Regions from separate parts of the Bradyrhizobium sp. CCBAU 051011 genome, predicted to be linked through region 2. Evidence: riboswitches for the same ligand, from Rfam matches in the RefSeq annotation. Region 2 holds a riboswitch; each other region holds the start of a gene.
The links. Region 2 has a riboswitch for cobalamin ahead of ACH79_RS24580 (TonB-dependent siderophore receptor). Riboswitches for the same ligand answer to the same signal wherever they lie in the genome.
Positions count from the first base shown of each region.

Region 1: linked by a shared signal. The riboswitch ahead of ACH79_RS40100 (energy-coupling factor ABC transporter permease) and the one ahead of ACH79_RS24580 (TonB-dependent siderophore receptor) in region 2 are both predicted to bind cobalamin.
Region 3: linked by a shared signal. The riboswitch ahead of metE (5-methyltetrahydropteroyltriglutamate--homocysteine S-methyltransferase) and the one ahead of ACH79_RS24580 (TonB-dependent siderophore receptor) in region 2 are both predicted to bind cobalamin.
Region 4: linked by a shared signal. The riboswitch ahead of ACH79_RS08635 (TonB-dependent receptor) and the one ahead of ACH79_RS24580 (TonB-dependent siderophore receptor) in region 2 are both predicted to bind cobalamin.

Region 1 covers NZ_CP022222.1:8,516,849-8,524,920, forward strand. The annotation lists gene ACH79_RS40090 (hypothetical protein) at 446-1,612, opposite strand; gene cobF (precorrin-6A synthase (deacetylating)) at 3,365-4,114, opposite strand; gene ACH79_RS40100 (energy-coupling factor ABC transporter permease) at 4,166-4,843, opposite strand; cobalamin riboswitch at 4,880-5,098, opposite strand; gene ACH79_RS43485 (hypothetical protein) at 5,323-5,532, opposite strand; gene cobM (precorrin-4 C(11)-methyltransferase) at 5,532-6,314, opposite strand; gene ACH79_RS40110 (cobalamin biosynthesis protein) at 6,311-6,679, opposite strand; gene ACH79_RS40115 (bifunctional cobalt-precorrin-7 (C(5))-methyltransferase/cobalt-precorrin-6B (C(15))-methyltransferase) at 6,676-7,857, opposite strand; gene ACH79_RS40120 (cobalt-precorrin-6A reductase) at 7,856-8,072, shown strand, end outside.
Region 2 covers NZ_CP022222.1:5,271,188-5,279,259, reverse strand. The annotation lists gene ACH79_RS24595 (TonB-dependent siderophore receptor) at 1-1,071, opposite strand, end outside; partial or broken gene ACH79_RS24590 (amidohydrolase) at 1,399-2,477, opposite strand; gene ACH79_RS44130 (hypothetical protein) at 2,385-2,768, shown strand; gene ACH79_RS24585 (LLM class flavin-dependent oxidoreductase) at 2,765-3,787, shown strand; cobalamin riboswitch at 3,867-4,063, shown strand; gene ACH79_RS24580 (TonB-dependent siderophore receptor) at 4,171-6,444, shown strand; gene ACH79_RS24575 (PepSY domain-containing protein) at 6,447-7,892, shown strand; gene ACH79_RS24570 (hypothetical protein) at 7,932-8,072, shown strand, end outside.
Region 3 covers NZ_CP022222.1:8,537,411-8,545,482, reverse strand. The annotation lists cobalamin riboswitch at 3,209-3,405, shown strand; gene metE (5-methyltetrahydropteroyltriglutamate--homocysteine S-methyltransferase) at 3,507-5,834, shown strand; gene ACH79_RS40175 (cold-shock protein) at 6,747-6,950, shown strand; gene ACH79_RS40170 (CBS domain-containing protein) at 7,572-8,021, shown strand.
Region 4 covers NZ_CP022222.1:1,792,688-1,800,759, reverse strand. The annotation lists gene ACH79_RS08660 (MFS transporter) at 1-491, opposite strand, end outside; gene ACH79_RS08655 (hypothetical protein) at 664-1,911, shown strand; gene ACH79_RS42905 (hypothetical protein) at 2,028-2,183, opposite strand; gene ACH79_RS08650 (hypothetical protein) at 2,346-2,588, shown strand; gene ACH79_RS08645 (hypothetical protein) at 2,614-2,886, opposite strand; gene ACH79_RS08640 (hypothetical protein) at 3,058-3,228, opposite strand; gene ACH79_RS08635 (TonB-dependent receptor) at 3,355-5,631, opposite strand; cobalamin riboswitch at 5,743-5,943, opposite strand; gene ACH79_RS08630 (iron ABC transporter permease) at 6,079-7,122, shown strand; gene ACH79_RS08625 (ABC transporter ATP-binding protein) at 7,119-7,901, shown strand; gene ACH79_RS08620 (ABC transporter substrate-binding protein) at 7,901-8,072, shown strand, end outside.

The sequences.
Region 1 (8,072 bases), 3.2 Mb from region 2:
TGAGAGATGCCAACCGGCTTCCAGAAAAAGCGCTCAAATTAGTCACGTGGGGCCATGAGAGCTGAGGAAGCGGAAACGAACGCACGATGTGCGTTCGCAGCGTCTACATAACCAAGTCGTCGCATGCCGCAATCCAGCGGCTCCACCTTGTTCAGGTTTTCACGAAGCTGGCCTCTCAGGACTAGATTGGATTTTTAAGGTTCGCAATCTCGTCAGGTGGCTTATCGCGGCCAGTCAGCCGCTTATCCTAGAAGATCAGCATATCCGTGCAACATCCCTTAGTTGCGGCGAGCGTAGCCAGCCGTGTCGTGACGTCTTTGAGCCCCTACTTGGATCTTTGTCGTATCAAGAATTGTCCAAGTGAATGCTAGAGCACCGGCTCGCAATTCCAATTCATTAAGAATCCTTCGACCAGTGTCGGACACCACACGTCTGACACATACCGTCAGATTAGGGACGCACCGCGGGTTAACAGCCGCTGTGAAAGAACAGCCTCAACACTTTCGGACCCTTCAACTCCGACAATTGGACGCCCCGGTACGACCGTATGTTTTAAGGCAGTAATACGGTGCATCCGGGTAAACTGATCCAGCGCATAAACACAAGACGCGCGTAGCTTTGCGATTTCATCACCAAGGCGTTCGATGACGGGCGAAATGGTCGCAGACCGGGGAAAGTCCGCTTCCCCTTCTAGCCAAGTTGGCGTGGGTTCCGCGCTTGCATTGCCCGGTGACAACCAGCGGAATACCTCGCTAATGCATCCCTGCGGATAGTATTCGGACAGCCGATATACGTCCCTATAGAATTGCGGCTTCTGTTGGAAGAGATCTTCACCGAACAGTAGCACCGAGACCGCCACTATCCGCGCAGAGAACCGGCCGCTCGGGCCAAGCCTATTCTTGTAAGGGTTTTTTCCATAAAACACACGAAACTGGCCAAATAGGTCGGGTGACATGTGCTCCAAAAAGCGCGTCAGAACATAATTTGCCGACTCAAGACGCTCTAAGCATACCGCAAGACATTGGCGAGCGTCAGCGTCAGCCGTGTCACGTAATTCAAGTAGAGCATCGATTGCTAGCTGTAGATCGCTCTCGATGAGTTGGTGACCCAAGCAAAAATCTCGCTCTTCGACCCCGGCCGCGCCGAGGCAATATACGCGTGGATCGCTCTGCACCGGGTTTGCAAGGATCATATCTTCATACGAGAGGACCTCAATGCTAGGCTTCCGATCACAACTTAATCGGGCAAGACGGCTCAACTCCTCTCCTATGGTCAACTCCGCTTCTACGGGATGAAGACCAGCAAACGCTGACATCTGATAAGCACAGTTGACGAGATAGTGGATGTCTGTCTTGGCGATCGCGAGCTCGGGCTGCGGCAGATTCAGCAGCTGCACCTCATAGTCGGCCGATGCAATCATCCCGTTAATGCTGCGTCCAAGATCCCTGACCCCTTCATCTGGCCGTTTACTGCGTTTGATCTCGGCAATGCAGTGCGGGAGCTGATCGGTGACCAAATTGCTGAGAAGCCCAAGCGGGCGCGTTCTCTGCCCGCGATCAATACTATCGGTCAGATGAGAAAATATCTGCGTCCGATAGCTCGGCGCGTTCATGCTTGCGGACTCCCACTAATTTTCGTGTGTAGAGAAGCCGCGATGACATCTGCGGCCGTCGTCACATCAATTTCTTCTTTGGCTCCTTGCTGAGAAGCGCATTTCGATCAGCGAACTGCATTCGTCTCCGTCACTCGACGCAGGTCAGATCGCACCTAGCGATGCGCCGGCGAGGCGCGCGGGATGAGTACAGTTTGTCGAGGACAGGCGGATATCGCGGCCAATGCGCCTTCGTGCGTTGCGAAGCCCGACGGCTCAGTACGGCGTCTCCGGTGCTGATTTGGATCAATTGAGTAGGTTTCATATAACTCCTGCGCCTACGACTGGGAGAGTGGCATGATCGTGTGGGTCCTTCCCAGCAATGCACATGCCACCAAGCACGTCGTGCGGGCCTTGCTTGAAGAGTGAAAACTATGTGCTTCGCTTCGCGGCGAGCGAATATTTGCACCTCCGCGTCGCTTTTCGAGCATACGCGTCTGCAACCGGACACGCCGAATACGACACCACGGTCGTAACATCCCTCGATCTCGCAACCGTTTCGATGCGCACGTCGAACTCGCCCTGAACCAGTTAGGGCCAGAACTGCTTGAAGTGCGCATAACAGCGATAAAGAAGCCCCGCAGTACGGCGGTGCCAGGGTTATGGGCGTTGCCGGGCTCTGGCGGTATTTTCCAGCTTTCCGGAGCTCCGTGGCAGTTGGCGAATGGTCTTGGGAATAGCATCACCCTCTGACTTCAGGGGTCCGAGATCAAGTGTAAGATCTCTAAGCGCGCGCTCGCCACAGTAAAGAAGCCCGATCCCTCTCGGCGGCCGCATTCGCTGAGTCGGAAACACTGCTTCGAAAGCGTACAACCTGACGCTACGTGCGATTCAAGTCTCACCTGAGGGGCCTCGCACGAATTTGTACGAACCTTCGGCTTACGATCTGCTCTTCGCTCGCTTTTTGTCCAGGAATTGTCGTCTCCTTTGGTAGTTGAACTCTGAGCCGCCGGCGCGACTCAGTTTCGCCACGCGCCATAACGCAGGCTTCGGAGCTGTTCCGCGAGTGCCGGATGCTTTGAGTTAATAGCAGGTGACTGCAAACGGCTTCACCCCGAGGCGTGAGCGGTGCGCTTTGATGCCGATCCGGAAGTCAACTCTTGCGTTTTGTGCTCCGCCAACGCATATACGCACCACGGTAGCGCGATGCGCTATCGCAGCCCTCCTTGGGCGTTTCCTCCCTAGACTTGGGCCGCTTGTTCATTACAAGCGGCCTCTTTTTCTCGGTCGCCGCTATGGCGACGCCCCGGCAATTCTTTCGGAAATTGGCTTGCGCAGGTTGGTTAGACGACCGCCACGCTCGCAACGAGTTGCTACCTTCGGCGCAAGCGCCATCCCCGTCGCTTTAACGAGAAGGGACGAGCACGGTCATGAGAAACTCGCCTTACGCGAGGCAACGCGCCTTCGTTGCAGGTCGGCGGCCCGTGAGGTGTTGAGTACGCATTCTTCTCCGGCCGTGATATCAGTCTTCGCGGTAAAGCCTCCGCGGGCGAATGTTAAAGATGTTTCTCGCATTGATAAGCGTCGGAGATATAGGGATGGAAATGGGAAGCCTTTCTTTGGTTGGTCCGGCATGCGGTAGTCGTCAATACTATCGAAGGAACGATCTCCCCTTCGGGCGCTCCGGCCGATCTCAGCGATCGGGCGCATTTGGAAGCCGTGCGAAGGCGCTTGCCGCGGGACGCCGCAATGCCAGCAGCCTTCGCACGAGTGCTACGACACGCGCTTGATGATGTAGCTATCCATGATCCAGCCATGCTTGGCGCGTGCTTCCTGTCGGGCGGCGACGATGATTGGCCCCACTTCTGCGAGCGCACCTGACATGGTGATTTGCGGGGGCATCCCGAGATAGGCGCCCCACCAGATATGTAGTCCGTTCGGATCGAGCCACTGGAACGCGGCGCCGCCATCGAGCATGACGACCACCGTGTCGGCGCCGGATGGCCAACCGCATTCGCGCAGCCGCCGTCCGGTGGTGACGAGAAAAGGCTCCCCAATGTCGTTCAGCGGCAGTGAATGTGCGGCGCAAAGCGCCTGGATCGACGTGATGCCCGGGACGACCTCGATTATCGGCAACGGATCAAGCCTTTGTGCGATCCGCAGGCTCGAGTCGTATAGCGAAGGATCGCCCCAGATCAGCAGGGCAACGCGCCCGTCATCACCGAGATGCGCCGCAATTGCCCGGGACCAGGTCACGGCGACGGCGTCGTGCCATTCCTCCACTCCCTTGCGGTAGCTCTCCTGCGCAGTATCGCGAACGGGCACGTCGAACTCAGCAACGCGCGTGCGGCTGTTCGTCAGGGCTTGCGCGCAAATCAGCCGGCGCAGGTCGGCGAGATCGGACTTCACCGGGCCCTTGCGCGGAATCAGCACCAAGTCAGCTGCATTGATCGCGCGGATCGCCCCAAGCGTGAGCTGCTCGGGATCGCCGCAGCCAATGCCTATCAGGGAGAGTGTCAGCATTACGTTATGAAACGGGGGCGGCCGCGGCTTGCGACCGCCCGCACGTCATCTTCAGGCGCCGTTGTGAAGCCGATAGGTAACAAGACCATCGGCAGTCACACCTCGCAGCGATTTCGCCAGTGCCAACACGGTCAGATCGGCCAGCGGTTCAATGACCACGACGAGCGCGTAAGAAGCGGCGAAAGACGCGATGGAGGCGAGGTTCTCGGCCGCAAAGCCCGCACCATACAGCGCCCAGAAGGCGACCCACCCTACGATGCCGGATTGATAGGCGGTTGAAAGCGCAAGTGCCTGCCGATATTGCAGGTCAACATAGGCGGTGTTGCGAGGAATGATCCGCCCGGCCAGCGCCTGGATCGCAAATAAGGGCACCAGCAGCGTCGTCACGTTCATACCATATTGCGGCAGGTCGGTCGGCACGAAGAACAGCCCCTGCAGCAGAAGACCAAGCGCCAACCCGAACGCGGCTGGCGCTGCGCCGAACAGGAGAAACAGCGTCGAGCCGAGAATGAAATGCACCTCCGAGACCCCGACCCTGAAATGCGGCAGGAGTTCGAAGAACGAGAAGACCAGGACCGTTGTTGCGACGGTGCGCACCGCCAGCGAAACAATTCCCTGCGCGCGCACGGTTTCGACCACGGGCTTGAAGGCGCAGCCGGCGGCAACGGCACCGGTTGCGCAACTCAGCACGAGCTTGGCGCCCGTAACGATACCTGGTTCGATATGCATGACTTAAGTCCCTTCTGCCGTCACACCCGACGGCGTTAGCGTTAAAAACTGCAGGGCCGGTCTCCTGGCTCGCGGTTCGAAACCGGTCCCCGGCCTTCCCAGGCCTGACGGCCAGTGGCGGATCGGAGCCCCTCACCGCTTACAGTCGCGGGGGCGGCCGGGCTTTGGGCGCCGCATTCAGGTCCGCCCTTCCCCGTTCCCAATTATGCTCTGGCGCTTTGCGCCGCTTCGAGCACCATGCCTGCTCTGTGTGCTCCTTCCGACGAGGAGACGTCAAGGGGCTCGCGAGATCGGGCGACAGCGTCATCATCGGGTCTCTCCCGCCAGCGTGCCGAAAAGAATGATCGGCGCCGTCGTTGCGGCGCCGGTTTGCGCTAGCTGCTCTGCGAGCTTCGCAATCGTGGTGCGGACAATCCGCTCCTCGGCGTGGCCAAGAGACTCGCAAATAGCGCCGGCGTGTCGGCAGCCACCGTGCTCGATCAGTTTTGCCGCGAGCGCCGGGAATGTGTCGCTTCCCCATATAAATAGGGTCGTTGATTCCGGATCGGCAATTGCCGCGCATCGATATAATCGGGCTCGCTCTTGAAGCACTGGACCTTCAGCCCGCGATCGCGATAGGCGCGCGCCAGCGTCAGCGTCGTCTTGCCGACCCCGGATGCAGGCGCGGAGATGACGAGGCTCGCCGTCATCACGAGCCTTCCGGAAAGCGAGGCGTCGGCCCGAGCGGCCGATAGCGGCGGTCATAGTCGACGGCATACAGGCGGCTCTCTCCGAAATCTTCCGAACCCAGTGTGCGGCCAACCAGAATAACGGCTGTGCGCTCGAGCTCGGTGCTTACAGCAGAGTCCAAGGTACCGAGCGTGGCGCGGACGATGCGCTGATCCGGCCAGCTTGCGCGCCAGACTATTGCAACCGGGCAGTCTCCTCCGTAGTGCGGCGTCAGCTCATCAATCACCGTGGAAAGCAGATGGATCGAGAGATGGATGGCGAGCACCGCACCGGTCGCGGCAAAGGTGGCGAGTTTCTCGCCTTGCGGCATCGCGCTCGCCCTGCCCGGCATCCGCGTCAGCACGACCGATTGCACAAGATCCGGTAGCGTGAGCTCGGCCTCGATCGCGGCCGCGGCGGCGGAAAAGGCCGGCACGCCCGGCGTGATTGAATAGGAGATTTGAAGCGCGCGCAGGCGGCGCAATTGCTCGCCCATCGCCGACCAGATCGAGAGATCCCCGGAATGTAGCCGCGCGACGTCCTTGCCCTCACGATGCGCGGTGACGATCTCCGACATGATGTCGTCGAGCGACAGCGGCGCGGTGTTCACGATCCGTGCATCCTTTGGGCAATGGGCAAGAACGCCCTCGGGTACGAGAGAGCCGGCATAGAGGCAGACCGCACAGGCGGCAATCAGATCGCGACCGCGCAAGGTGAGCAGATCAGCTGCTCCCGGTCCGGCACCGATGAAGTGCACCGTCATTCGGCGTCTCCTACCGCGATCGCTGCGGTCGCCGTCCGATCCTGCGAGACAGCCCGCGTCGAAACGAGGCGCGCACCACGGCCGGCGACCGCAAGCGCTGCGGCTTCGGCGACGGAGCCCGTACCGAACTTCGCCTTGATGGATTCTGACTGTGTGGGCGTGGCAATGCCGGCTAGGACATCGGCCGAAACAGGCCGGATCGGCACGGTGAGTTCGCGCGCCAGCAATTTGAGCGCGGCGGTTTCGGCCTTGTCGCTGACAGTTGCAACTGCCGCGAGACCTTCAGGACCGCCCGCGGCGGCGAGAGCTTCGCGCAGCGCAGCCAGTGTGACCTCCCGCTTGAACCCCAGACCTGCGACCTTCACTTGACTGCACTCCATTGCACGACCGGCCGCATCGCCTCCCAGGAGCGATAGCGGCCGAGGTGACCCGCATGCGCAATCTCAATTCGCATCAACTCGCCACCGTGGCGTTGATGAAGGTCCGAGAGTAGCGCCTCGGTCTCCAGCGTGACGGCATGCGCAACCACCCTTACTCTCGGCTCAATGCGCGACCACACCGCATCGAACATCCTAGCGTCGAGCCCTCCGCCGATGAAGACGGCTTGCGGTGTCTCAAGGCGTGAGAGGATATCAGGCGCTATTCCCTCGACGATGGCGATCCGATGCGTCAGACCGAAGGTTGCCGCGTTGCCGCGGATATTCGCTACGCGATTAGACCGCGCTTCGATGGCGATCGCCGTGCCACCACAGAGAGCCCATTCTACCGAGATCGAACCTGAACCGGCGCCAATGTCCCATAATCTGTCGCCGGATCTCGGCGCCAGCGACGAAAGCGCGAGCGCGCGCATCGGCCGCTTGGTGATCTGGCCGTCATGCACGAAGAGCGCGTCTGAAAGGCCGGAGCTGCGCGGAACGCCGTGCGGTCCATTGGTTTCCAGCGCAACTGCCACCGGCCCCGCGCCGCCATCTGCGGCGTAGCTGTCGGCCCGATATTGCGCCACGGATTCGCGGGGACCGCCGAGCGCGGTGAGCGTCCATAGCCGTGAATTGCCCCAGCCGCGCGCCGTCAACCATTTGGCCAGATCGCCGGGCGCCTTGCCGTCGCGCACGAGACAAATGATGCGCGCTCCATGTGTCAGATGCGGCACCAGGCGTTCGAATGGCGCCGCGTGGATTCCAAGACAGACGACAGATTCGAGCCGCCATCCGAGCCGCGCCGAGGCAAGCGAGAATGTCGAGAGCGCGGGATGCGCAATCCATTCGCTCTTGCTGAGCCGTTCCGCGAGACTGGCTCCTACGCCGTACCAGGACGGATCGCCCGAGGCGAGCACCACCGTCGGACGACCGCGGCAGGCCAGCACGCAATCTGTCTCGAACGGCGCCGCCCAGGGACGGCCGCGGTCGGAAATCCCTGCCAGCGCGAGATGCCGTTCGCCGCCAAACACCGTCTCGGCTTCCGCAAGCGCCTTTCGGCTTGCATCCGAGAGGCCGGCAAGGCCATCTTCGCCAATGCCGATGATCGTCAGCCAGGGATCATGCATGATGTGCGCCCTCATTCTGGGCGGAACAAGCGATGCCAATCTGCTCGCAGACGCTGTGGCGCGCGCGGGGTGTGATGCGATCTATTCCTATGGAGGTCGCACCCGCGCCCCCGTGAACCAGCCGCTGCCGACCCGCATCGGAGGGTTCGGCGGCGTGAATGGCCTTGCCGAGTTCATTCGGCGCGAGGAAATAACGCACCTTGTCGATGCAACCC
Region 2 (8,072 bases):
ATCTCTCGGCTTCCAGCTCGCCCAGTCCGGCATGTAATTGGTGCCGGGCTTCGGGACGGGCGGTACCTGAATGGCCTGTGCGGGTGGAAAGGGCGGACTGGTCGTGAACGTCAGGAACCGCTGCGGCGGACTGAGATTCTCGGCCTGATAACCTAGGTCCACGGAAACACGTGCACGCTCGCCGCGATAGTCCATGTTCAGCACGGCGTTGCCGAGTTCGTCGGTCTGACGGTCAATCGGGGTCTGTCCGCCTCGTCCGCCACTGTTGAAACGGATTCCGAATTCCTTGTGCTCGCCGTAGCGGCGCGCCACATCGATAAACGAACCGAACTGGGACTTAGAAATATACATGCCGGTGAGCTGCGTGATATCGAAGTCGGGAGCCATCTTCGTCACCAGGTTCAGGCTGCCTCCGATGGCGCCGGCAGGCGGCATACCACCGAGCATGACACCCGGCCCCTTCAGAACCTCGACCCGTTCCAGATAGTTGGCCGAAGTCGAATAGGCCGGCGCCATGCCATAGAGGCCGTTCATGGCGTAGTCACCGCTGTCGTAGTAGAAACCTCTGATATAGAGGCCGTCGATGCCGTTGCCGGCGGGGGTCTTGGAACGGACTGAGGGATCGTTGAACAGAACGTCGGCCACGGTGCGCGCCTGCTGGTTCTGCATGAGCTGCGCGGTGTAGCTCACCTGGTTGAACGGCGTGTTCATGACGCCGCGATTGCCGAGGAATCCGAGTTGGGATCCGGTGGCAACCTGTCCTCCCGCATACGGCGCGGGCGGAGCACCGACCGCACCGGTCGACGGCACCACATATGGAACTGGCTCCACCTGGCGGGGCGCCGGTGCCGCGACACGGCGTGTCGTACGGGTGTTGGAAGTTTGCGGCCTGCGATTCGCCTGTCGCGCTCTTGGCTGCTGTGAGGGAGCATCCACCGTCACCGGCGGCAGATTGCCTTGTGCAAACGCTTTCGGAACGCCGCTCGAAACATCCAGTGAAAGCGCGAGATAACTTACCGCTCCCAGCGAAACAGCGCGCACAACATTTCTGGCAGCGACTTCATACGTCATACTTCCACCCCAAAAGCCCACAAGCAGGTCCGCGCTCGTTCTAACTTCCGAAGTGGAAACAGCGAGTAGAAGCTATCTAATGTGATGCTGCGTGCGCACAGCGGATTGCATCAGTGGCGATAGAGCAACACCGCACTTTCTAATTGTTCTAAATTCCTGCGCGAAGATTTTTCGGACACACGTTTCAACGAAGGAATTTCGTTCGTACGATTCCACACGCCATCATGCTTTGAATCTTTCTAATTTTTATCAGTTCTAATTTGCTGCGTGATCGTCAAACGCGACGGATGACCATCATCACTGCGGCCTTGCATATGTTCAAACGTTTCAATCCAACAGGTTGCGCAGGGTCCGCATGAAGACTCTCGCACCAATTTCAATGAGCTCATCGGGAAAATCATAGTTCGGCTCGTGCAGGCTGGGATGCTGCTCTCCTGCGCCAAGGAAGAACATCGCGGCCCTGGATCGCGCGTTGAATCGTCCAAAATCCTCGGACCCCCGCATCGGAAGGCCTTGCGCGGAATGTCGCACGTTTTCTGCATCGAGCGCGGCTTTTAGATGCACAACTGCCTCCGCATTGTTCAGGCAGTGACTGAAAACGTCGCGATAGGTGATTCTGACTTGCAGCCCCTCGCTCGCCGCCACGCGCTGCACCAGATCTTCCGCCTGCTGACGCATCAGCTCCATCGTCGAATCGGTCAGCGTCCTCAGCGTCACCCAGAGTTCGGCCTGACCGGGCGAGATGCCGAATGCCGGCTCGCCCAGCCTTGCATGGGTAACCGTCACCATCGAAAACGCTTGATCCAGATCGCCGCCTCGTCCCAGCGCGGTGATTTCGTTCAATAGCGTTGCAATGGCCCGTTGCGGCGAAACGCCGAACTCGGGGCTGGAGGCATGCGCGGTTCGCCCGGTCAGAACGATCTGCATTCCGCGCGACGCACAATTGACGAGACCTTCGGCAATTGAAACTTGCCCGAGCGGAAGGCCCGGCAAATTGTGCAACGAGAAAACAAAGTCGGGCTGCACCTCATCGAACTTCGCATCGGCAAGGACCGCCGCGGCACCGGAGCCATTCTCTTCAGCCGGCTGGAACAGCAGCATGGCCCGTCCTGCTTCGGCCGCTGTCGATCCAGGCCCCGCGCGACCGCCGCCAGGATAGTCATGTGTCCGTCATGCCCGCAGAGATGCGCTTTGCCCGGCACCAATGACCGATGCGCCAGCCCCGAGGTCTCCTGTATCGGCAATCCATCCAGCTCCGCTCGAAGCATGATTGTCGGGCCGGGCGCGTCCCCCTGATAGATTCCGAGTACGCCATGACCGCCAAGCCCTGTAACGACCTTGTCGGCGCCTGCTGCATGGAGCAGCGCCTGCACGGCCGCCGCGGTCTTTTCTTCCTGCCCCGACAATTCGGGTTTACTGTGAAGTTCCCGGCGCCATGCCATCAGCTTGGTCAGATCGTGTTCAGTCAGGAACATGGGCAGCTCTTGCTATTGATATTTGGCGAGACAGACAGACCAGACTTGAGCATCGATGATTACATGATCAGCGAGGCAACATACATTCAGATGTTTCCTTGCAGATGTTTTCCTAAAGCGACCGCAAGACATTCGCTATCGATGGCGGGTAGCGCCTCGGGATCAAGGATCGCCTCCTGCAAGGCGGTTGAAGCTATTCGTGAAGATGGACTGCCCCTATGAAAAAGATCGGATTTCTCTCCTTTGGTCATTGGACCGCTTCTCCACAATCCCAGACACGCTCAGCCGCCGACACGCTCCTGCAGTCGATCGACCTGGCCGTTGCGGCCGAGCAGTTGGGCGCGGACGGCGCTTATTTCCGCGTCCACCACTTCGCCCGCCAGCTCGCCTCCCCCTTCCCCTTGTTGGCTGCCGTCGGCGCGAAGACCAGCCGAATCGAGATTGGCACGGCCGTGATCGACATGCGCTATGAGAACCCGCTCTACATGGCGGAAGATGCCGGTGCGGCCGATCTCATCTCCGGCCAACGTCTGCAGCTCGGCATCAGCAGAGGATCGCCTGAGCAGGTGATCGATGGGTGGCGGTATTTCGGCTTTCAGCCGGCCGATGGCGAAAGTGATGCCGACATGGGGCGGCGCCACGCAGAGGTCTTCCTGGACCTCTTGCGCGGCCGGGGTTTCGCGCAACCAAATCCCCGGCCCATGTTTCCCAACCCGCCCGGGCTGCTGCGTCTCGAGCCGTATTCCGAAAGCCTTCGCGAGCGGATCTGGTGGGGTGCCGGTTCGAATGCCACGGCAATTTGGGCGGCAAAGCTCGGCATGAATTTGCAGAGTTCGACGCTCAAGAGCGACGAGACCGGAGAAGCCTTCCACATCCAGCAGGCCGCTCAGATTCGGGCCTACCGTGCTGCCTGGAAAGAGGCTGGCCATGCACGAGAGCCGCGGATCTCGGTCAGCCGCAGCATCATCGCACTCGTGAACGACCGCGATCGCGCGTATTTCGGAAGCGGAGGCGAAGGTGAAGACCAGGTCGGATTCATCGACGAAAGGACACGGGCAATTTTCGGGCGCAGCTACGCTGCCGAGCCGGATGCGCTGATCGAGCAACTAAGAGCGGACGAGGCGATTGCCGAAGCCGATACCCTCCTCCTGACCGTCCCCAATCAACTCGGGGTCGAGTACAACGCCCATGTAATCGAAGCAATTCTCACTCACGTCGCACCCGCTTTGGGATGGCGTTGAGCCGCTCTCTTTTAGAGTAAGCGCCACGCTGATGTTGCAGTCGTGGGGAGGCGCGCGATTGACAGCTCTTTCAAATTAAAATTATGGTGAACATGACGGTTCTCCTTCGGGAGATCAAAAGGGAATACGGTGCGGGGATCTCCCCAACGCCGTGGCTGCCCCCGCAACTGTAAGCGGTGAGCCTTCGCCAAATGCCACTGGGCCTGCGGGCCTGGGAAGGCGGCGATAGGCAACGACCCGCAAGCCAGGAGACCTGCCGTCAGTCGTGGTCACACGCGAGCACATTGGGCGGGGTGTCCTGGTGGGTGTTGAGCCGTTCTCTTCTCGAGGCAGCGGCCAAACTGCGTTCGCGGTGACGTGCCACGTTATCGCGAGCCATATTGATGAATTCCCATACGATCTTGGCGCCGCGGCACCGCCGGGCGTTTCTCAGTTCGATTGCATTCTCCTGCCTGCTTCTTCCCGCTGATGGCTGGGCACAATCCGGAAGGCCGAACCAGACGCTCGACCCCGTGGTGGTGCATCCGTCGGCAACGCCGCCGAATGCCCGCAGCGTCCGACGCGGCGCTGCTAGCCGCGCCGCGCGTCTCCGCCAGCAACGCAACGTGGCAGTCCACGGCGCTACGCCGGTCGCCACGCCGACAGGTCCGGCCTTCGCCGCACCGACGCTCAACCTCACCGGCACCAGCACGGCTGGCAGCCGGCTCGGCCTGACGCGGCTGCAGACCCCCGCCAGCGTGGAGGTGATCTCGGCTGAAACCATCGCCGAGCGCGGCCAGCAGAATATCCTCGACGCGGTGACGCAAAACGCCACCGGCTTCACGGCGAGCCCGGCACCCGGCAATGGCGGCGTCTCGTTCAATACCCGCGGCTTCACCGGCCTCGGGTCCGTGATGACGTTGTATGACGGCACCCAGCTTTATATCGGTGCCGGCACGGCGACGTTTCCGTTCGACACCTGGTCGACCGAGCGCATCGAGGTGCTGCGCGGCCCTGCGTCGGTGATGTATGGCGCGGGCGCGGTCGGCGGCGCCATCAACGTGGTTTCGAAACTGCCGTTGTGGGTCCCTCGCAACCAGGCCGAGGTCTCGCTGGACAGCAACATGACGCGGCGAATTGCCGTGGATAGCGGCGGGCCGGTCAGCAAGGACGTCGCGTATCGGATCACCGCCGCCGGCAATCTGTCGGACGGCTGGGTCGATCGGGACAACACCTCGAATGTCGCCCTTCATGCCGTGGCCCAGATCAGGCAGAACGAAGACGTCACCTGGACGCTGTCCACGGACTACGGCGACCGCAATCCATCGCGGTACTTCGGCACGCCGTTGATCAACGGCAAGCTCGATGAACAGCTACGATTCAAGAACTACAACGTCAGCGACAGCCACATCCGCTACCAGGATAGCTGGAACCAGGTGAAGACCGAATGGCAGGTCGCTGATGGAATCTCGATTCAGAACACGCTCTATTATTTGAGCTCCAAGCGACACTGGAAGGACGTCGAAAGCTACGCCTATAATCCCGCCACCGGCCTGATCAATCGAAGCAGTTACATCGAGATTTTTCACGATCAGCAGCAGTTCGGCAATCGCATGGATGCGAAATTCCGCGGACATGTGCTTGGCATGGTCAATGAGTTCGTCGCAGGCTACGACGTCAACAGCATCAATTTTACTCATACCAACAATTCGCCCTATGGCGGCTTGTCATCCGTCAACCCATTCAACTTCGTTCCAGGCGTATTCAACAGCCCGAACGCCACGGTTCCCGGCTTTGGCAGCGTGACCAACCAAAACGCGCTGTTTGCCGAGAACAGACTGTCGGTGACCGAGCAGCTATCCTTGATTGCCGGCATCCGTCAGGATGAGCCGACAATCACACGCACCGACTATGTCTCGCCCGCCAACAGCTTCGAAAAGTCGTTCTCCTCGACGACCTGGCGCGCGGGTGCGGTCTATACGCCCGTCAAGGATCTCGCTTTCTATGGCCAGTACTCCACCGCGGTCGATCCGGTCGGCGGGCTCATCTCGCTGTCCGCCGCAAACAAGAATTTCGACCTGGCAACCGGCAAGCAGATCGAGGTCGGCGTCAAGCAATCTTTCCGGGGCGGCCGCGGCGAATGGACTCTGGCCGGCTATGAGATCGTGAAGAACAGCCTGCTCGCACGCGATCCCAACATTCCGTCGCTGACCGTTCAGGTCGGCCAGCAATCATCGCGTGGCGTCGAAGCATCGGTCGGCCTCTTGCTCGACTATGGCTGGCGAATCGATGCCAACACAGCCTTCCTGCGCGCGAAGTATGACGACTTCGTGCAGGCGGTCGGCGGCGGAAGCGTGAACTATGCCGGCAACGTGCCTGTCAATGTGCCGCAGAACGTCTCCAATATCTGGGCGACATGGGCCTTTGCACCGAACTGGTCGGCCAATGCGGGCGTGCAGATCGTCGGCAAGACCTTTGCGGACAATGCCAACACGCTCACACGTCCGGCCTACAACATCGTCAATGCCGGTGTGCAGTGGAAGCCCGATCTCAATACCACCGTGTCGTTTCGCGTCTACAATCTCTTCGATGAGATTTACACGACGTCGGGCGGCACCACTCAATGGCTGCTCGGAATGCCTCGCACGGCCCAGCTCGCCGTCAACGTGAAGTTCTGAGCGTGTCACGCGCCCTGAAACGCACGCTCCGGCGGTGGCTGTATATCGGCCACCGCTGGATCGGCATCATCACCTGCCTGTTCTTCGCCATGTGGTTCATTTCCGGCGTGGTGATGATGTATGTCGCGTTTCCCGGCCTTTCCGACAAGGAAAGGCTGGCAGCGCTTCCTGATATCCGATGGGAGAAGGTGGCGTTGTCACCGGACGACGCAATGAAGCAGGCTGGCGCCACCCGCTATCCGCGCGATCTCCGGCTTTCGATGCTGGCCGACGAGCCCGTATATCGCATGACTGCCTGGGACGGCACGCGGCAGGTGATCTCTGCCGCCAATGGCCGCGCCATCACCAACCTCTCCGAAGGACAGGCGTTGGCGATCGCGCAATACCACCCCGCGAGCAAAACACCGCAGCTCGAAGAGATCGTTGATCGCGACCAATGGAGCGTGACTGCCCGTTACGATCCGCTGCGACCGCTTTATCTGATTGCGCTCGGCGACGATGCCAGTACCAAGCTCTATGTCTCCTCGCGCTCCGGCCAGATCGCGCTCGACACCAGCCGCACCGAGCGCGTCTGGAACTGGCTCGGCTCGATCCCGCACTGGATCTATCCGACCGTGCTGCGCAAGGACGGCCCGCTGTGGCGGCTGGTGGTGCTGTGGATCTCTGGCATCTGCATGATCGTCGGCGTAACCGGCATCTTGATCGGCATCCTGCGCGTGCGGCTGAGGCAGCGCTATGCCAGCGACAGGATCACACCGTATCGCGGCTGGATGGCATGGCACCACATCACCGGCCTGATTGCCGGCATCTTCGTGCTGACCTGGATGTTCTCCGGCTGGCTTTCGCTCAATCCCGGCGAGTATTTTTCCGGGCGCAACACAACGCGCGAAGTTCTGCAACGCTATGCCGGCCATGACATACCGACCATTGCGGCGAAGCTGCCAACGCTGCAATTCGGCGCGACTGAAGCGCGTTTCGTCTGGCTCGATGGCAGCCCGATGATCATCGTTGCATCACGTGATGGCACGCAGACGCCACTGGATGTGACATCGGGCGAATTTGCAAAGCTTTCGCAGGATCGCCTCTGGACTGCCGCAGCAAAACTGCCGCCGCACGCTCACATCACGGAGCGATTGACCCTCAAGGAATACGACACTTACTGGTATGCACATCATCATGACCGCGAACTGCCGGTGTTGCGTGCGGTGTTTGATGATGACGCAAAGACGTGGTTTCACATCAGCCCGGTCACCGGCGATATCATCGGCCGCGTGGACAGCAGCCGACGCACATATCGCTGGTTGTTCAACGCGCTGCACAGTTTCGACTTTCAACTGTTCCTGATGTACCGCCCGGCTTGGGACATTGTGGTGTGGCTGCTGTCGATTCTGGGCGCTATCGTCTCGGTGAGCGGCGTCGTTATCGGCTGGCGCTACCTGCGCGGCTAAAGCGAATCCGCTCCGCTGGGCTGAACTCCGGAGTTACCGTTGCATCAAAGCGACAATCCAGTTTGCTGGCGGGATGATATCGACGCTTTGGCGTTCGAGCCGGACAACCATCGCGGCTTCTGCATGGTGCATCGGCTTGCCTTTCGAACGCTACTGCAGTTTTTTCCGGAGCCTGATGAT
Region 3 (8,072 bases), 3.3 Mb from region 2:
ACCCCATCAGCCCGGCTAGTTGAAATCGGTCGAAGAAAGGCGTGCGATCGCAGGATTTAACCGCCGACGCGCCGCTCATTGCATTAATCAAGATGAATACATTCGTTACAAATTGGAAATCTCAGCGAAGCACTTCGATTGAGCGGTCGCTTTCACCAAGGCGGCGCACATCAGGGTCAAACTCTTGCGCGCATTGCCCGTACGCTAATGGGGAGACTTGGCATCGCCGGCGCGGCATTTCACGTGCGGGCGTGATGCTGAGGCGAAGAAAGTGCAGGGGGTATCCACCTAACTCCGACAGGAGGCGAGATGCGCAACAGCTCCCATATTCCCTACCACGGTCCAGTGAGGTGCTGTGCGATATGCGGCGGAAAGTTCGGGCTGATCCGCCACTACTGCTGGCGAACGGCCCTTTGTTCCATGAAATGCGTCGACCGCCTCAAGGCGCGGCGGGAGGCCGACCACAAATGGCTTCGCTGGTTGCGAGCGGCTTAATAGGCGGCACCGAGACGCCGCGGGAGACGGGGTCGGGGCAGAAGCGCATTAGCGGAGTTGAGAAACTTGTCATTAGAATTCGGTGTGACGCATTAAAGAGTAACATGGAAGTATCAGGTGACAGAGACGTCGGCAACAATCATCGACTTTACAGCTTACAGGATGAACAAGCGTGCCGCGGCTGACCTGTCGCGCGACGTAATTTGGTTGACTGCGCCATATCCAGCGGTCGCATCCTCGTCTCTTCTGGCCGTTTCTGGCCTGGATCCCGTTTGGTTTGCTGGATCCGTCCGTGTCGGAACAGGAGCCTTCGTGAGCAGTCCCCGGACGCGGCGCGGGGAACTAGTGACGGAGATGGATGCGCGACTGTTAACGTTTGTGCGTGGGTTCCCAATTTTGGAGACGAGATCGTTCTTGCCAGCATTGACAGTTTTCTCTCGACTTCCATAGGAAGCACTGACTGCAGGGATACGAGGCAAGCGATCGATCGAGATCTATAATAAGTCAAAGTTAAGAGCAGCCTCCTTGAACGTGTCGCGATTCCAATGCTGCAGCGGTGAATGGTGGAGGGACGTCGTGTCGCCTGGGCCGCCGCGTACGCATGATACGGCACGCATGGCCGATCCATCGTCGAAGTATCCTGGTCGGAGATAGTGTTGGCAATGTCGGCCTGGGATTCGGCAAGACAGCGTCTGTCAGCATGGCCTAGGGAATTATCCCTTGATGCGGCTGCTGCGCAGACAGGCAAACCCATGCTTTGCTTCTGGCGGAACGCCGGAGGACCATCTCGGTCTCACCCCCGGAGTGTTAATGTCATGCGTAGATCCGAGGTGCAGGGAATGAAAGCCGACCAAACGGGAGTGTGCTAAGATATATGTAGACTTGCACTGAATAGGTGTTTTCGTGGATGAGCAGTTTTTAAAGGACCGGGCCCAGATCATTCGCGATCTAGCGGACAAGGCAGACCCTTTCATTAGAAAAAGGCTGCTGGACCTAGCGGAACGGTATGATAGACGTATAAGACCGACGGTCTCAGATGACAAAGCGCGGCGAAACTAATTGGTCGTGGAACTGTTCCGACCGATCAGGCGACTCACCATTGATTGCACGTGGCCGATTTCGTGGTCGACATCCATGAGCGACGCTCTGGAGTCCGCCTGAAGGGACCCGACCGCACGTTTTCTTCAGAGCCGCTCGCGCCTGAAGACGCGGAGGCGGCTTATTACATTACGAGGACGTCAATCGCCCGTCTTGCGGAGGCGTCCTCTTCTCGAAATTAGGATGGGTGACCGTACGCCGGCATTTACGAACAACTGTTCGCCGAGGCTAATGACCTGTATCTGCGAGAACCTGCTCGCACCATGCGTTTTTGCGGTCAGAGCCATTGAGATCCTGCAAATCAATCTCTTGCCGGATGCAGAAAAAAGGCCGCGCGAATGTTACGCGCGGCCAAGTCAGGGAGGAACGCCCCAAGGGGCGGCTGAAGGAGCATCGAGATGAGTAGATCGATCACTCACCGAGAACTCCAAGCTTGTGAGAGCATCAGTGTTACGAGACGCTTTTTTATTCGTCTCTAGTCGCGCGAAGTGATCGAATACTTGAGTTCTTGCGCGGTTTGGCGGTAATTTTTGTACATGTCTCGCATCTTTTGTGCAAAGATGATCAGCTGGACGCATCGTTCAGCTCGACGTATCGGTCGGTCTACCGCGATAAGCCCGGATACCTAAGGAGGTCACCGTTCCCTTCTTTGTTCAGGCGGGATGTCGTTTCGGCGACACTCATCACGGGTCTCGGTGATCTATTACAAGCCTGTACGTGACGTGCGCTGCGAGTTCAGAATCGTGAGAAGCTACAGGCCTATGGGAATGTCAACGTAGCGCATCGATGGCTCGTCAGCGTCCGCCGGACCGAGCTGGTCCGAAGCCGACTGGCAAGCCGCAAGCGCTGCCGATGTCTGCTCTATGGCCTGCAAATGGCGAAGCATCACGCGGATATGGCGCGGCCAAAATGGTCGTTTCGGAGTGCGACGGTGGACGGTTCGAGTCCGCAGACGACAGAATGGATGACATGCCGCTCGAAGGCCACGAGATCGGGGGTGCCCGTAACTTTCAAGCACGGGCCAGGAAGGTGATGCGGCAGTCGTGCCTGAACGGGCTGTTTTTGGCCAAGGTGGTCGCTGAGCCGATGCAGGCGATAGAGATGCGCGGAGGTGGGCAACCTTCGGTCAATGGCTACGTCAGCGCATGGGTACGGCGATGCGACAGTAAGTTTCGGCAAGATATGGGTGTGCCTCGCGATATAGCATGTAGGCGCGTGCAGAGTTGGAGGCGGCCGCCTACCGATTTTCCTGCGGCGCTCACCACCGCGGAAAATTCGAACCTTTGCCGAGCGGATGCCGGGCGTGCCGCTGCTCGCCAATGTGACCGCCTTCGGCAAGACGCCGTTTCTTGCGGCGGCAGAATTCGAAATAACTAATCAATGGCGATCTGGCTCGTGTCGGCGCTGCGGGTGGCGAATAAGGCGCAGGAAGATGTGTAAGCTGGGATCGCGCAACCGCCGCACCCACATGATTGTCGATCGAATCCAGACGTGCGCCCAACTCTATGCCACGATCGGGCCACACGACGACGAGGCTAGATGCCTCCGTTCTCCAGACAATCGCTCCGAACCGCACAAAGAATTATCGAGAGGTTGACGGAACAGTCCTCTTGCAGGTAATCGGAGATGTCGAGGTTCTCCGGATGGATCCGGAGCTAAGAGGGAAGCCGGTGCGATGCCGGCGCTGCCCCCGCAACTGTAAGCGGCGAGCCGCTGTCCAATAGAAGCCACTGAAGCCACGCGGCTTTGGGAAGGTCGGATAGCGGCGACGACCCGCGAGCTAGGAGACCTGGCCCGACAATATATTCGTCCACGGGCGGGGTGTCCCGGTGGTGCGCCAAGCAGTTGCCGCTTTCCGCGGCTTTTCTGCACGCGTCCGCCATGGCCTTTGCTCCCAACATGGGGTTGAAGCTATGTCTCTTCTCTCGATTCCTGTCGCTACCCTCGGTACGCCGCGCATCGGTCCGCGCCGCGAACTCAAACTCGCGCTCGAGAGCTATTGGGCCGGAAAATCTGACGAAACGCAGCTTCTTGAGGCCGCGGCTGCGCTTCGCGCCGCCAACTGGGCGCGGCAGAAATCGCTCGGCGTAACCGTTATTCCTTCAAACGACTTCTCGCTTTATGACCATGTGCTCGATACCAGCGTGATGGTCGGTGCCATTCCGGAAATTTACGGTTGGAGTGCAGGCCCTGTTTCGCTCAAAACCTACTTTGCGATGGCACGGGGCGTGCAGCGCGATGACCATGACGCGAATTGCGGTCACGCCGAGCACAGCGCGGCAGCGCAGGAGATGACCAAATGGTTCGACACCAATTATCACTACATAGTGCCGGAATATCACAAGGATCAGACCTTCACGCTTTCCTCTCGCAAGCCGATCGAGGAGTACGAAGAAGCGAAAAACCTGGGTTATCAGACGCGCCCGGTGCTTGTTGGTCCGGTCACCTTTCTCAAGCTCGGCAAGAGCGCCGATCCTGCATTCGATACGCTGTTGCTTCTCGATAGGCTGCTGCCGGTCTATGTAGACGTTCTCCGCGAACTCACCTTAAGGGGCGCCGAGTGGGTGCAACTGGACGAGCCATGTTTGGTCCTGGACCTCGATGCTGCCACACGCGACGCGCTGCGCCGGACCTACACCTATCTGGCGAAAAAGGTTCCCGACGTGAAGATCATGCTCGCTACCTATTTTGGAACGATCGGCGATAACCTGGAAGCCGCTTTGACGTTGCCGGTTGCGGGCCTTCACATCGACCTGGTCCGCGCCCCGGAGCAGTTGGACGTGATTGTCGCCGACGCTCGAAGGGATCTTGTCATTTCCCTCGGAGTCGTCGATGGCCGCAATGTCTGGCGTTCGAACCTTCCAGCGGTGCTCGACCGGCTCGAACCTGCCATCGCAAGGCTCGGCAAGGACCGCGTGCAGATTGCACCCTCATGCTCGCTGCTTCATGTCCCGATCGATCTCGAACTAGAGACCGATCTCGATCTCGATGTGAAAAGCTGGCTTGCTTTCTCCGTCCAGAAGATCGGAGAACTCGCAACGCTGGGCCGCGTGCTGGCTAAAGGATGGGAGGAAGCGGCGGATGTACTTGAGGCTTCGGAGGCCGCGGCCGTCGCGCGCGAAACGTCACCCAACGTTCACAATGCGAACGTCGCCAAGCGAATGGCTGCAATCGATGGCAGCATGCGGCGTCGTCACAGTCCTTTCGCCCGGCGCGCCGAGGTTCAGCGCGCGCGGTTCCGATTGCCGACATTTCCAACGACGACGATCGGATCGTTCCCGCAGACGCTGGAGGTTCGCAACGCCCGCGCAGCCCATTCCCGGGGAACGATGAGCGACGCACAATACGAGCAGTTTCTCAAGGAGGAGACGGCGCGTGCGGTGCGCTGGCAGGAAGACATTGGTCTCGACGTTCTCGTGCATGGAGAGTTCGAGCGCAATGACATGGTGCAGTATTTCGGTGAGCGGCTGTCCGGCTTCGCATTCACCAAGCATGGTTGGGTTCAGTCCTACGGCTCGCGATATGTCCGGCCGCCCATCCTGTTTGGCGACGTCTCCCGGCCGACGCCGATGGCGATGGAGTGGTGGCGCTTCGCGCAATCGCTGACCAAGAAGCCACTGAAGGCGATGCTGACTGGGCCGGTGACGATCCTGAACTGGTCATTCGTCCGTGATGATATTCCACGGAGCGAAGCATGCCATCAGATCGCGCTCGCGATACGTGACGAGGTGATCGATCTGGAGAGGTCCGGCGCGATGATGATCCAGATTGACGAGGCTGCGCTCCGAGAAGGATTGCCGCTGCGCAAGTCACAATGGAAGACCTACCTCGGCTGGGCAGTAGACAGCTTCCGCATCTGCTCGGCTGGGGTGGCCGACGAGACCCAGATCCACACCCATATGTGTTATTCAGAGTTCAACGACATCATCGATGCGATCGCGGCAATGGATGCCGATGTCATCTCGATCGAGACGTCACGGTCAAAAATGCAGCTGCTTGATGCCTTCAAGAGCTACAAATATCCAAACGAGATCGGACCGGGCGTTTACGACATCCATTCGCCGCGCGTCCCGGATGCAGCCGAGATGAAAAATCTCATTGCGCTGGCGCGGCAGCGGCTTTCCGATGCGCAGCTCTGGATCAATCCCGATTGCGGCTTGAAAACGCGCCGATGGGAGGAGGTGCGTCCCGCGCTAACCAATATGGTCGCGGCTGCCCGTGAATTGCGGGCGGCGTCCTGATCCCAGTTGCCGATCTCCGACGTCTTTTTTCACAGGGGGCGCCGATGCGTTTTCTAAATCAAATGCGTCCGCTTTGGAAAAGAGGGGCCCTGTTGCTGATTCATCGCTGGTGGGAGCGATGTAGCGTGGTGGCGAGAAAACGATCCTGAAGTTGGTCGGAAGCAAGGCTCAAACGATCGAGGGGAACGAAATGCTCTCGATCCATCTCGGTACTGCTGGAGGGTTGAGTTATTGAGTTGAGTGTTTGCCGACTTTGGGAACCGGAACGGCGAAGCGTCGGACGATTTGCGAATGGTCGACGCGGATCCGGACGATTCGTATCGTCTTGCCCGGTCATGTGAGGTCAGGCCGGAGGGCGCTTTCGCTTCCTCGTCTCGCGGGCGAACCAATCGTCTTCGTTCACCTGAGACAAGGCGACCTTTTCGCGCTGGAAGATCGCTGGGCTCATCAGTAGGTGCCATTGTCGAAGGCGTCGCGAGAGATTACTGGCTGCACTGCTGCTACCCACGGCGCTCCACGCCACCTCCGTCGCTATCCCCCACCCAACAGAGCAAATCCGACAGCCAGGGCGAAAACGGCATCGGAGAAAACTTTGGCGTAAGGTCGCAAACCCGATGAACCAGAGTCTATTGCTAATCGCAAAGTAGGCAAGAATATAGCTCCGTAGCGGAGCGTCCTTGTCGTGATGCGCTTCCAAAGCTCTTCCTGCCTTCTGAAGGCGTGAACAGCACCAGGCCGTTGTTCGTTCTGCGCCTTCTATCCTGTTCGCCTGATTTCCAGACGGAAGGCGCGGCGCTAGCGCACTAACGCTAATCACAGTTCCGGAAATCACAAATCACTTGAGGCGAGCAGGTGCGTCGAGTTTAAATGATCTGATACGCGATTTGATTGAAGTGATTCGGAGAGAAGAACATGCCCAAAGGCAAGGTGAGGCTGTTTAAGGAGGATAAGGGTTACGGCTTTATAGGGCCTGACAGCGGTGGTGAAGACCTCTTCTTCCACGTGAGCAGCTTATCGCCCGGTGTAACGCTCAAGCAAGGCGACCGCGTCAGCTATGAAACCGCTGTAGACCACAGGACGGGACGTGGTCGAGCCGAAAAGGTCGTGATCGATTGATCATAGAGACTTGGGCAGATTCATCCCGGCCCATACGAAGGCTTATTAGCGAGGGCGTCAGAGCGCCTTTCGCTTCTCCGACACGATATTGGTCTGCGAACAGAACTTGCTGCACTATGCTACCGGAGTGGCCAACACCCGACAGCGCGAGAATCACGCACTCGACCAAGCTTGCGGCATACCTCGTACTCCAGTTTACGATAAAGTCGGCAGGCGCTATCTCGAGTCGGTTGGCATGCAACGTGTAATCGCGAACGCCGTGCATCTCGCAAAAACTTTCGTTTGGCGAGATCTATAGCCTGCGCATTGTCTAAGACATCCAAGCCCACTATGCCCTCACAGATGTCACACTACTTGGCCGTTCTCGCCGAGGACATTCTTATAAAATCGAGCGATAATGCGCGACATACATATGATCTTGCTTTACCCGTCCAGAATGAACCGCCAGGTTTAGTTTCCCGACTGACATCGATTGATCTTCGTCAACTTGCCGGAATGCGTCGGGGTCGGAGCGCCTGCTTATTCACATCGGGCAACCTGAATTCGTTCGACTTGAGCTCGCTCAATGTGACCAGCTAACCTCGCGTGCTTGAATAGCCTAATCGACAGCGAGGGCTCGCCTTGTACAATTTTCTCGAACAGACGGTTGCCCATTACATGACGCGAGAGCCTCGGACGGTTTGGCGCGATATGACGGTGTGCGAACTTGGCAACCTTTTCGAGAAGGAAGATTTCAATGCCTATCCGGTCATGGACGGATCGCATGTGGTCGGCATCATGTCCAAGCTTGACTACCTGTCCTGCTTCGTTTTCAGCCCGGCGCGCATCCTCCCGCGCTACCCCGACCTGATGCAGCGGACGGCCGTCGATCTGATGAGGGCGGAATTTATTTATGTCGCGCCGTCAACGAGGTTGACCCGCGTGCTGGAGCTGATGATCAACCACCGCGTTCGCAGCATGCCGGTGCTCGACAGCGAGCAGCGGCTTGTCGGCATCATTTCGAGGAAGGACGTAATGCGAGCGCTGCAGGATTGCGCCACGGCGGATGCTGTTTCTCGCCCGATCTCCTAGGCGACTGCCTTAATGCACCTTCAATCTTCGATCTCAGCAATAGATATGCGA
Region 4 (8,072 bases), 3.5 Mb from region 2:
GCAGCCATGATCGCGGGCGCCACCGCGCCGCCAAGGAAGCCGGCAAAGGTATGGACCGAAAACGCGCGGCCCATCCGCCGTGTATCCATATGTGTCGACAGGATCGCATAGTCGCAGGGGTGATAGACGCTGTTGGCGAGGCCGAGCAGGGCGGCGCAGGCGATCAGCGAGGCGTAGCTCAGATGCAGGCCGAGCATGATCAGCGCCAGGCCGCCGACGGTGAGACCGATCAGCAAAACCTTTCGCGCGCCGATATGGTCGGCGAGATAGCCGATCGGAGCCTGCGTCAGGCCGGAGACGACGCCGAACACGGTCAGCGCAAAACCCAGCTCGATATAGCCGACGCCAAGCTGTTCTTTCAGGAACGGAAACAGCATCGGCAGCACGAACAGATGGAAATGGCTGACCCAATGGGCGACCGAGATCGCCGCGAGCGTGCGCAGCGATGTGTCCGCCTTGGCCTGTTGCGGTGCGGCCAGAATATCGACCATGTCAGCTCAAAATCCTGTGTGACTTGCGGCCCGGCTGGGCGGGCTGAAAATATAGGCAGGCCGTTATTTGTCCATGAATGCAGCTGCATGGCTGCCCCGGCGGAGGGCAGGGGCGTGCGAATGGCTCAGGAAATCGGAAGACAAAGGCGGCTTGGCGCGGCAATGATCCGATATGCCTGATCCCGCTAAGCCGCTCCGGGTGCTCGTCTCCGAAGGTTCCAGTACCTCGTCCCGGGAGGCGGTGACTATTCTGGGGCTGTCGGGCCATCACGTCGAGGTCTGCGATCCCTCGCCCTGGTGTCTTTCGCGGTTTTCTCGCTTCGTTCGGAAATTTCACCGCTGTCCCGGGCTGCGGAATGACCCGGCCGGTTATCTGGCCCTTATCGAACAGCTTCTGGCCGATGGAAAATTCGATGTTCTGCTGCCGACGCATGAGCAGGGATTTTTATTTGCGCGGGTCGCGCACCGCATCGCGGGCCGCGCCGGGATCGCGCTGCCGGATTTTGAGAACTATCGGCAAGCGCATAGCAAGGCCGGATTCAGCCGCGTGCTCGATCGGCTGGAGGTGCCGCAGCCGCTGACGCGGATCGTCACATCGGCTCAGGCTGTCCGTGACGCGATCCGCTTTCCGGCCGTCGTGAAAACTTCCGTCGGCACCGCGAGCCGCGGCATCTGGTTCGTGCACAGCGCGGACGATTTCGAAGGCGCGCTGCGCGATCTTGCGGCCAGCGATGCATTCACCAGCGAAGTGCTGATGCAAGACCTCATCGCAGGCACCACCGAGAAGGCGCAGTCGGTGTTCTGCCGCGGCCAACTGATCGGCTTTCATGCCTATCGGCAGGTGGCCGCGGGTATCGGCGGCGGCGAGGCCATCAAGCAGAGCGTGAGCCGGCCGGTGGTGCGGACCTATCTCGAGAAGATCGGACAGGCGCTCGACTGGCATGGCGCGCTATCCGTTGATTATCTCATGCGCGGCGATAACGATCCGCCCTTGCTGATCGATTGCAATCCACGGCTGGTCGAGCCGATGAATGCGTATCGATCCGGTGTCGATTTGGTCGGGCTCCTGCTTCGGATCTCGCTCGGCGAAACGCCGGAAGCATTGCCCGCAAGTAGCAACGGCGTGCTTACGCATCTGGCGATACAGGCGTTGCTCGGATGTGGGGCGCGCGGCGGCACGCGGCGCGACATTGTCAGGGAGTGCCGGTATCTCGTTGCGAGGAGAGGGCCTTATGCCGGCAGCAGCGAAGAACTCATGCCAGTGCAGTTAGACTGGCTCAGTGCCGTGCCGCTGGCGATGACGGCGGCATTGCTGCTGGCCTCGCCGAAGCTCGCGGTCAAACTTGCGCGGGGCGGGTTTAGCGCGCATATGCTTGATCTCCGAAGTATCCGGGCGATCGAGGGGGAGGAGCTTGACTAGACACAGCCCGTCATCGCCCGGCTTGACCGGTATTCCGCGGCGCCGACGTTGTACGGAAAGTCTCGGCGTACTGGATCGCCCGCCTTCGCAGGCGATGACACCTTGGTATGCTGCGCTCACAACGGCTCGTCGTCATTACCCGTGCGGTCGCGCTTCGGCGTTGCGATGTCGCCGTCCTCATAATCCTCGTCCTCGGCCGGAATGCGTTCCGGCTTCTTCGGCTTGTCGTCCGCTTTTTTCGGAGGTTCGTTCTTCCTGCCCGTTCCGTCCATGTGATGCCTCCTGCCGGATCAATCGGCGTTTGCGCTGCGCGCCGACTCAGGGTAACGGCATGACCTCAATCTGCCGCGTTTGGCCGGCATCCTAGCGCCGATCAGACAATTCTTCCCGCCCTTTTTGCGGCTGCAGCCCGAAGGGCCTTACATGGAGCCAGTATGAAGAAGCCCCGCATTGCGCTGGATGAACCGCAGCCGCGCAAGACCATCCGTGCCGACAAGGCGCCAACCTCCGGTTACTCGCTGGTGGTCGATGGTCACTTCAAGTCGCATCACGATACGGTTGAGGCGGCGGAGGAAGCGGGCATGGCGTTGAAGAACCGCTTCCAGATGCTGCAGGTGCAGGTCTACGATGCCGAGAACAAGACGCGATCGCTGATCGATTGGCCGGGGCCGGCGTAACGCACCGGACTTTTGCGCGGCTCGCTCAGATTCGCCGTCCGCCGCTTTGCTGGTTCGCCAGCCAGTCGGAAAGGGCCGGGGCCTTCTCCGCCGGCTTCCGTGCCTTGGCGGCGCGCGCCTTCTTCGTCGCGGGCGCGCGCGGCGGCTCGGCAGCTTCGCGCGCCAGCCGCAATGCCCTCAACCTCGCCATGTTATCGAGCGTGGCTTTCGTGGCGGCTTCCCGCTCGGCCATCGCGGACTTGGCGGCCTCGGCCGCCTTTGCCGCCCGGTCGTCGCGGCCTTGATCGTCATTCGTCATTTCAAGTCTGTCTCAATCTACTATGTTGTTTTTGACCCCAGGCCCACCCGAATCTGTTTAGGAATCGGCGGCAGCTTCGACATTCGTTGCTGTCACGCCATTCGAGTTGCCACAGAAATCGTCGAGAGGTTTTGCGGCTTCATTTATCACGGGATCTGATCACAGAAAGCGTTATTTTTGGTCGAAAAGATGTCGCTTTCTTTCCAAATCAATCATGCCCGTGCAGTTCCGCTCGCCAGGGTCGCGCGAGAACTCGGCGGTGGCGCCGAATGTGCCGAGGCTCCATTGCGTATCGGGATTGGATATTTCCCGCTGCAGAAGTTCGGTGGCCGCGGTGCTCATTGCAATCAGCGGAATGGACGCGGTTCGGGCATGAAAAAGTATTCTCCCCGGCAATATGTCGAGGAGAATACCTTCTCGTCAGGTCAGGAAAAGCCGGCCCGGCTTCGGCCGAACCGGCGGCTCGGGTCAGAACGTCGCGCCGGCCTTCACCATGAAGGTGCGGCCGGGGAGCGGGTAGGCCGAGAAGCGGCCGGGCGTAAACGAGCTTGCGATCGCGTAGTCATAGTAGAGTGCGTTGAACAGATTGTTCACGCCCACCGACCAGAAGAAGCGATCGTACTGTCCGCTAAGCTTCAGATCGGCGGTAGCACTGGCCGGAATGGGCCGCTGGGTGTTGGCTTGGTCGTTGTCCATGAAGCGCTCGCTCCAGGCACGTACGGTGGCGTCGAACACCAGGTAGTTCTGCCAGATATTCCAAGTCACGCCGCCCATGGCTGTATAGCGGGATACCAGCGGGACGTCGTCGCCTGCGAACGGCCCCTCGCGAAAGACAGCGCGCGTATAGGCCATGCCGCCGCGGAGCGTCACCGTATCGCTGACACGCAGCGAGGCGCTGGTCTCGGAGCCGTAGCGGCGGGTCGGATCGAGGTTCACGTTGAAGAACAGCGCCGGGATGAAGTGGATCTCGTTCTCGAGGTCCATGCTGTAGATGCTCGATTGCATCTGGAAGCCACCGCTCTTGATGCGGAATCCGCCCTCGATGTCGTGCGAGGTCTGGGTCTTCAACTGGAAAGTCCCTGGAACGAAGAAGGGACCGCTGGAGACGCGCTCGTCGACGGTCGGGGTTCGGAATGCGCGCGCGGCGCGGCCGAATACCGAGAACACGCTGTTGAAGCGATGCTCGAGGCCAACATGCAGCGCGTACTGTGTTTCGTTGCTGTCCAATGGAGAGGCCGCGGGGCTGCAATTGAAGAACATGGCGCAACCGGGTGCATTGGGATCAAACCGATCCCGGGCACTCAGGCTGGTATTTTGAACCCTGGCGCCATAGGAGAAATCGGTCGTCGGCAATAGGCCGACCGTGTGCTGCCAGTAGCCGGCCAGCGTCTGCTGCGACAGGTCGTAGATGTGGGTCGGCGCAAGGCCTTTGAACGCTCCGCGGTCCTGATTGAATGTCGCGTCGTAATAATCGATGCCGGTCAGGATCTGCGAGGGAATTCCGAAGATCGAGTTCTTGATGCTCAATCGCGGCGTGATCGACCAGGTCAGCAAGGATGCGTCGTTATAGGTGGAGGAGAAGCTCGGAAGTGGCGAGGCAAACGGTACAGCGCCGAAGAAACCGCTTTGCGTGTCCTTCTTCCGAACGCCGCCGTCGACAATCAGGTCGACGCCATTCATGATTGTCTTGGTAAAGCCGGTGGTGGCGCTGGCGCCCTGCTGGTTGCCGTAATCGAACGGCGTATTGGTGCCTCTGCGATCGGTGACGAGTTGATCTAGTCCGATGGAGGGATCGACGGTGCGTCCGCCCGGGAAACCGAGCTTCTGGTCGTCGCCGGTCACCGTAAGGAAGGCCTTGAGGTCCGGTGTGGAATAATTGAGATTGCCGACCCCGTTGCGCTGGTCGAGGGCGTTGTTGACCCGGTAACCGTCGGACTTGATGGCGTTGCCATAGAAGGACGTCGACCAAGGTCCGTAATTGGTAGCGGCCGAGACATTCGCAAGCCGTTGGTTGAACGAGCCGGCGCCGGCCTCGGCGCGCATGGCAACAGGAGGGCCGCCGACGCCGTCCTTCAGGACGATGTTGACGACGCCGCCGACCGCGTTGTCGCCGTAGAGCACCGCGCCGCTGTTGCCGCGGGTGATTTCAATGCGCTCAATCGAATTGAGTGGAATGGTCGAAAAATCGACGCCGGCCATGTCGATGTCGTTGAGCCTTCGGCCGTTGATGAGCACCAGCGTATTTGAGGTCGCGAAAGCGCCGAATCCGCGGAGGTCGACGCTGGTCTTGGCGCCGTTGACGCCGCCATACAGGCTCGTCAGTTGCACGCCGGGCGTTTGCGCGATGATTTCCTGCAACGTTTGTGCGGGCGAATGCGCGATCTCTTCGGCGGTAATAACGGTCGACGCCGTGCCGACAATACCTGAAAACTGCCGGCCGCCGCTGCCGCCCGCGCCTTGCGAAGCACTTTGCGATGAGGCGCCCGAACCGGTCCCGGCTGCGGGCCGTGTGCCGGTCGGGGGCGCTGCCGCCGGCACGACGCGGCGCGAGGTCGATCCTTCATCATAGGTCGGTTTGGCGCGGGTCCGATTCAGGTCCGTGGGCGAGGTTATCTCGATCGGCGGCAATTGCTCAGGCGGCGTCTGTGCCGCTGCGCCGGAAATGCCGAGCGACACGATCGGTATGAGGAAGCTGGAAGCAAGCCAGACGCGGCGGCGCGTAGCGGCTCTGTTGGTGGAAGACATGGTTCAGACCTCGGTATGACGTCAGTGGCACGTCACAGCGAACCAAGTCTCACCGTATGCTAACCGAGCTTAGGTGAAGCTAATGTCTGTACTCCCCGACCGACATCTTCGCGTGTGACCACGGCTGACGGCAGGTCTCCTGGCTCGCGGGTCGTTACCCCATCGTCGCCTTCCCAGGACCGAGAGCCCAGTGGCGTGTGACGAAGGATTCGCCGCTTACAGTTGCGGGGGCAGCCGCGGAATTGGGGGATTTTCCCCGCACCGCATTCCCTTTTGATCCCCAAAACGGGAACCGTCGGGAACTATGGTAGAAGTCTGTCAAAGTCTGAGTCAATCCGCCCCAGCGCGCCGAGCGATCCCTACTGGACGAGTGCGCTATTTTTGCCGCATGAGCACGCGTGCCCGACCGTCTGTACCGGAGCGGGCAAAACTGCTTTAGGACGATCGATGAGTGTTGAGGCCGTAACCCTGACCAACGAGATTGCCACGCGCCGGCGGATCGGCGCGGTGGCGGCGCTTTCCGTCCTCGTTGTGTTCCTGATGCTGATCTCGCTTGGCATCGGGCCGGTGCGGCTGTCGCCGCTTTCAGTGGTGCAAGCGCTGTTGGGCGCCGGCAGCGACGTATCGCAGGTGATCGTGCGGGAGATCCGCCTGCCGCGCACGCTGCTGGCGCTCGCGATCGGCGCTATTCTTGGCCTGTCGGGCGCTTCGCTGCAAGGCTTGCTCCGCAATCCACTGGCCTCGCCCTCGTTGTTCGGCGCGCCGCAATCGGCCGCCTTCGGCGCCGTGCTGGTGATTGCGCTGGGGCTGGCCGATGTGCGCTCCTACGCGCTGCCGGTTGCGGCGATCGCTGCGGCCTTCGGTTCGGTGTTTGTGCTGCTCACCATCGCCGGCCGCAATGCCGGGCTGCTGATCCTCATCCTCTCGGGGCTCGCGATATCGAGTTTCGCGGGTGCTGCCACCGCGCTGGTGATGAACCTCTCCAGCAATCCCTTCGTGGTGCTGGAGATCGCGTTCTGGCTGTTGGGCTCGCTGGAGGACCGCAGTTTTCAGCATGTGATGCTGGCGTTTCCCTTCATCATTGCCGGCGCGATCATGCTGTTCAGCCAGCGCCATGCCTTTCGCGCGCTCAGTCTCGGCGAGGAAACCGCGCAAAGCCTCGGCGTCGATGTCGGCCGCCTCCGGCTGTTCGTGATCTCGGGCGTCGCACTCGGCGTCGGCGGTGCGGTCGCGGTTACCGGCACCATCGGTTTCATCGGCCTGGTCGCGCCCCATCTGATGCGGCCCGTGATCGGTCACGATCCGGGGCGGCTGTTGATCCCGAGCGCGCTTGCTGGCTCGGCGCTGCTGCTCGCGGCCGATATCGCGGTGCGCATCATTCCCTCGACCTCGGATATCAAGGTCGGCGTGCTGACCTCGATTATCGGCGTACCGTTCTTTCTCTATCTGATCATGCGCGAACGCCGCGCGCTCAGCGGAGGCGTTGCATGAGCGAGACATCATTGCTGAGCGCAAGGGAGTTAGGCGTGCGGCTCGCCGGCCGCGTCGTGCTGACTGACGTTTCGCTCGCGCTTGACGCGGGACATCTGGTTGCCCTGGTCGGGCCGAACGGCGCCGGCAAGACCACGCTGTTGCGCTCGTTGGCCGGGCTGATCCCGTCCGAAGGCGAGATCGCGATCGGCGGTCAAACACTGGCCACGCTTCCGCTGCGCGAGCGCGCAAAACGCTTTGGCTACCTGCCGCAGGGGCATGTCGTGCACTGGCCGCTGCCGGCGCGCGATATCGTAGCACTCGGCCGCTATCCGCATGGCGCGACCGATCCGGCACGGCTGTCGCCGAAGGACGCGGAGGCCGTGCTGCGTGCGATGCAGGCGGTCGACGTGCTCGAATTCAGCGATCGCCGCGTCACCGAACTCTCGGGCGGCGAGCGCAGCCGCGTCGCGCTGGCCCGCGCGCTGGCGGTGGAGGCGCCGGTCATCCTGGCCGACGAGCCTACCGCCTCGCTCGACCCGCGGCACCAGATCGACGTGATGCAGAATTTGCGCGCGACCGCCGACAAGGGCGTGCTGGTCATCGTGGTAACGCACGATCTTGGGCTCGCCGCGCGATTTGCCGACCATGTGCTGGTGCTGCGCGAAGGCCGGCTGGTGTCGCAGGGCGCCCCGGCAGAGGCGCTGTCCGAACAGGTGATGGCGGATGTGTTCCGGATCTCGGCCTATCGCGCGGAGTATCAGCGCGAGGCGGTGATCGTGCCCTGGGCGGATGTCTGATGCGGCGGCCGGCACTTTTAGCGGTGGCGATGGCGCTTGGGTTGCCGGGTACAGCGCCTGCCGCCAATCTGCCGCGCCTGGTGTCGATGAATGTCTGCACCGATCAATTGGTGCTGATGCTCGCGGACCCCCACCAGATCCTGGGATTGAGCCGGTTCTCTCGCGACGGCT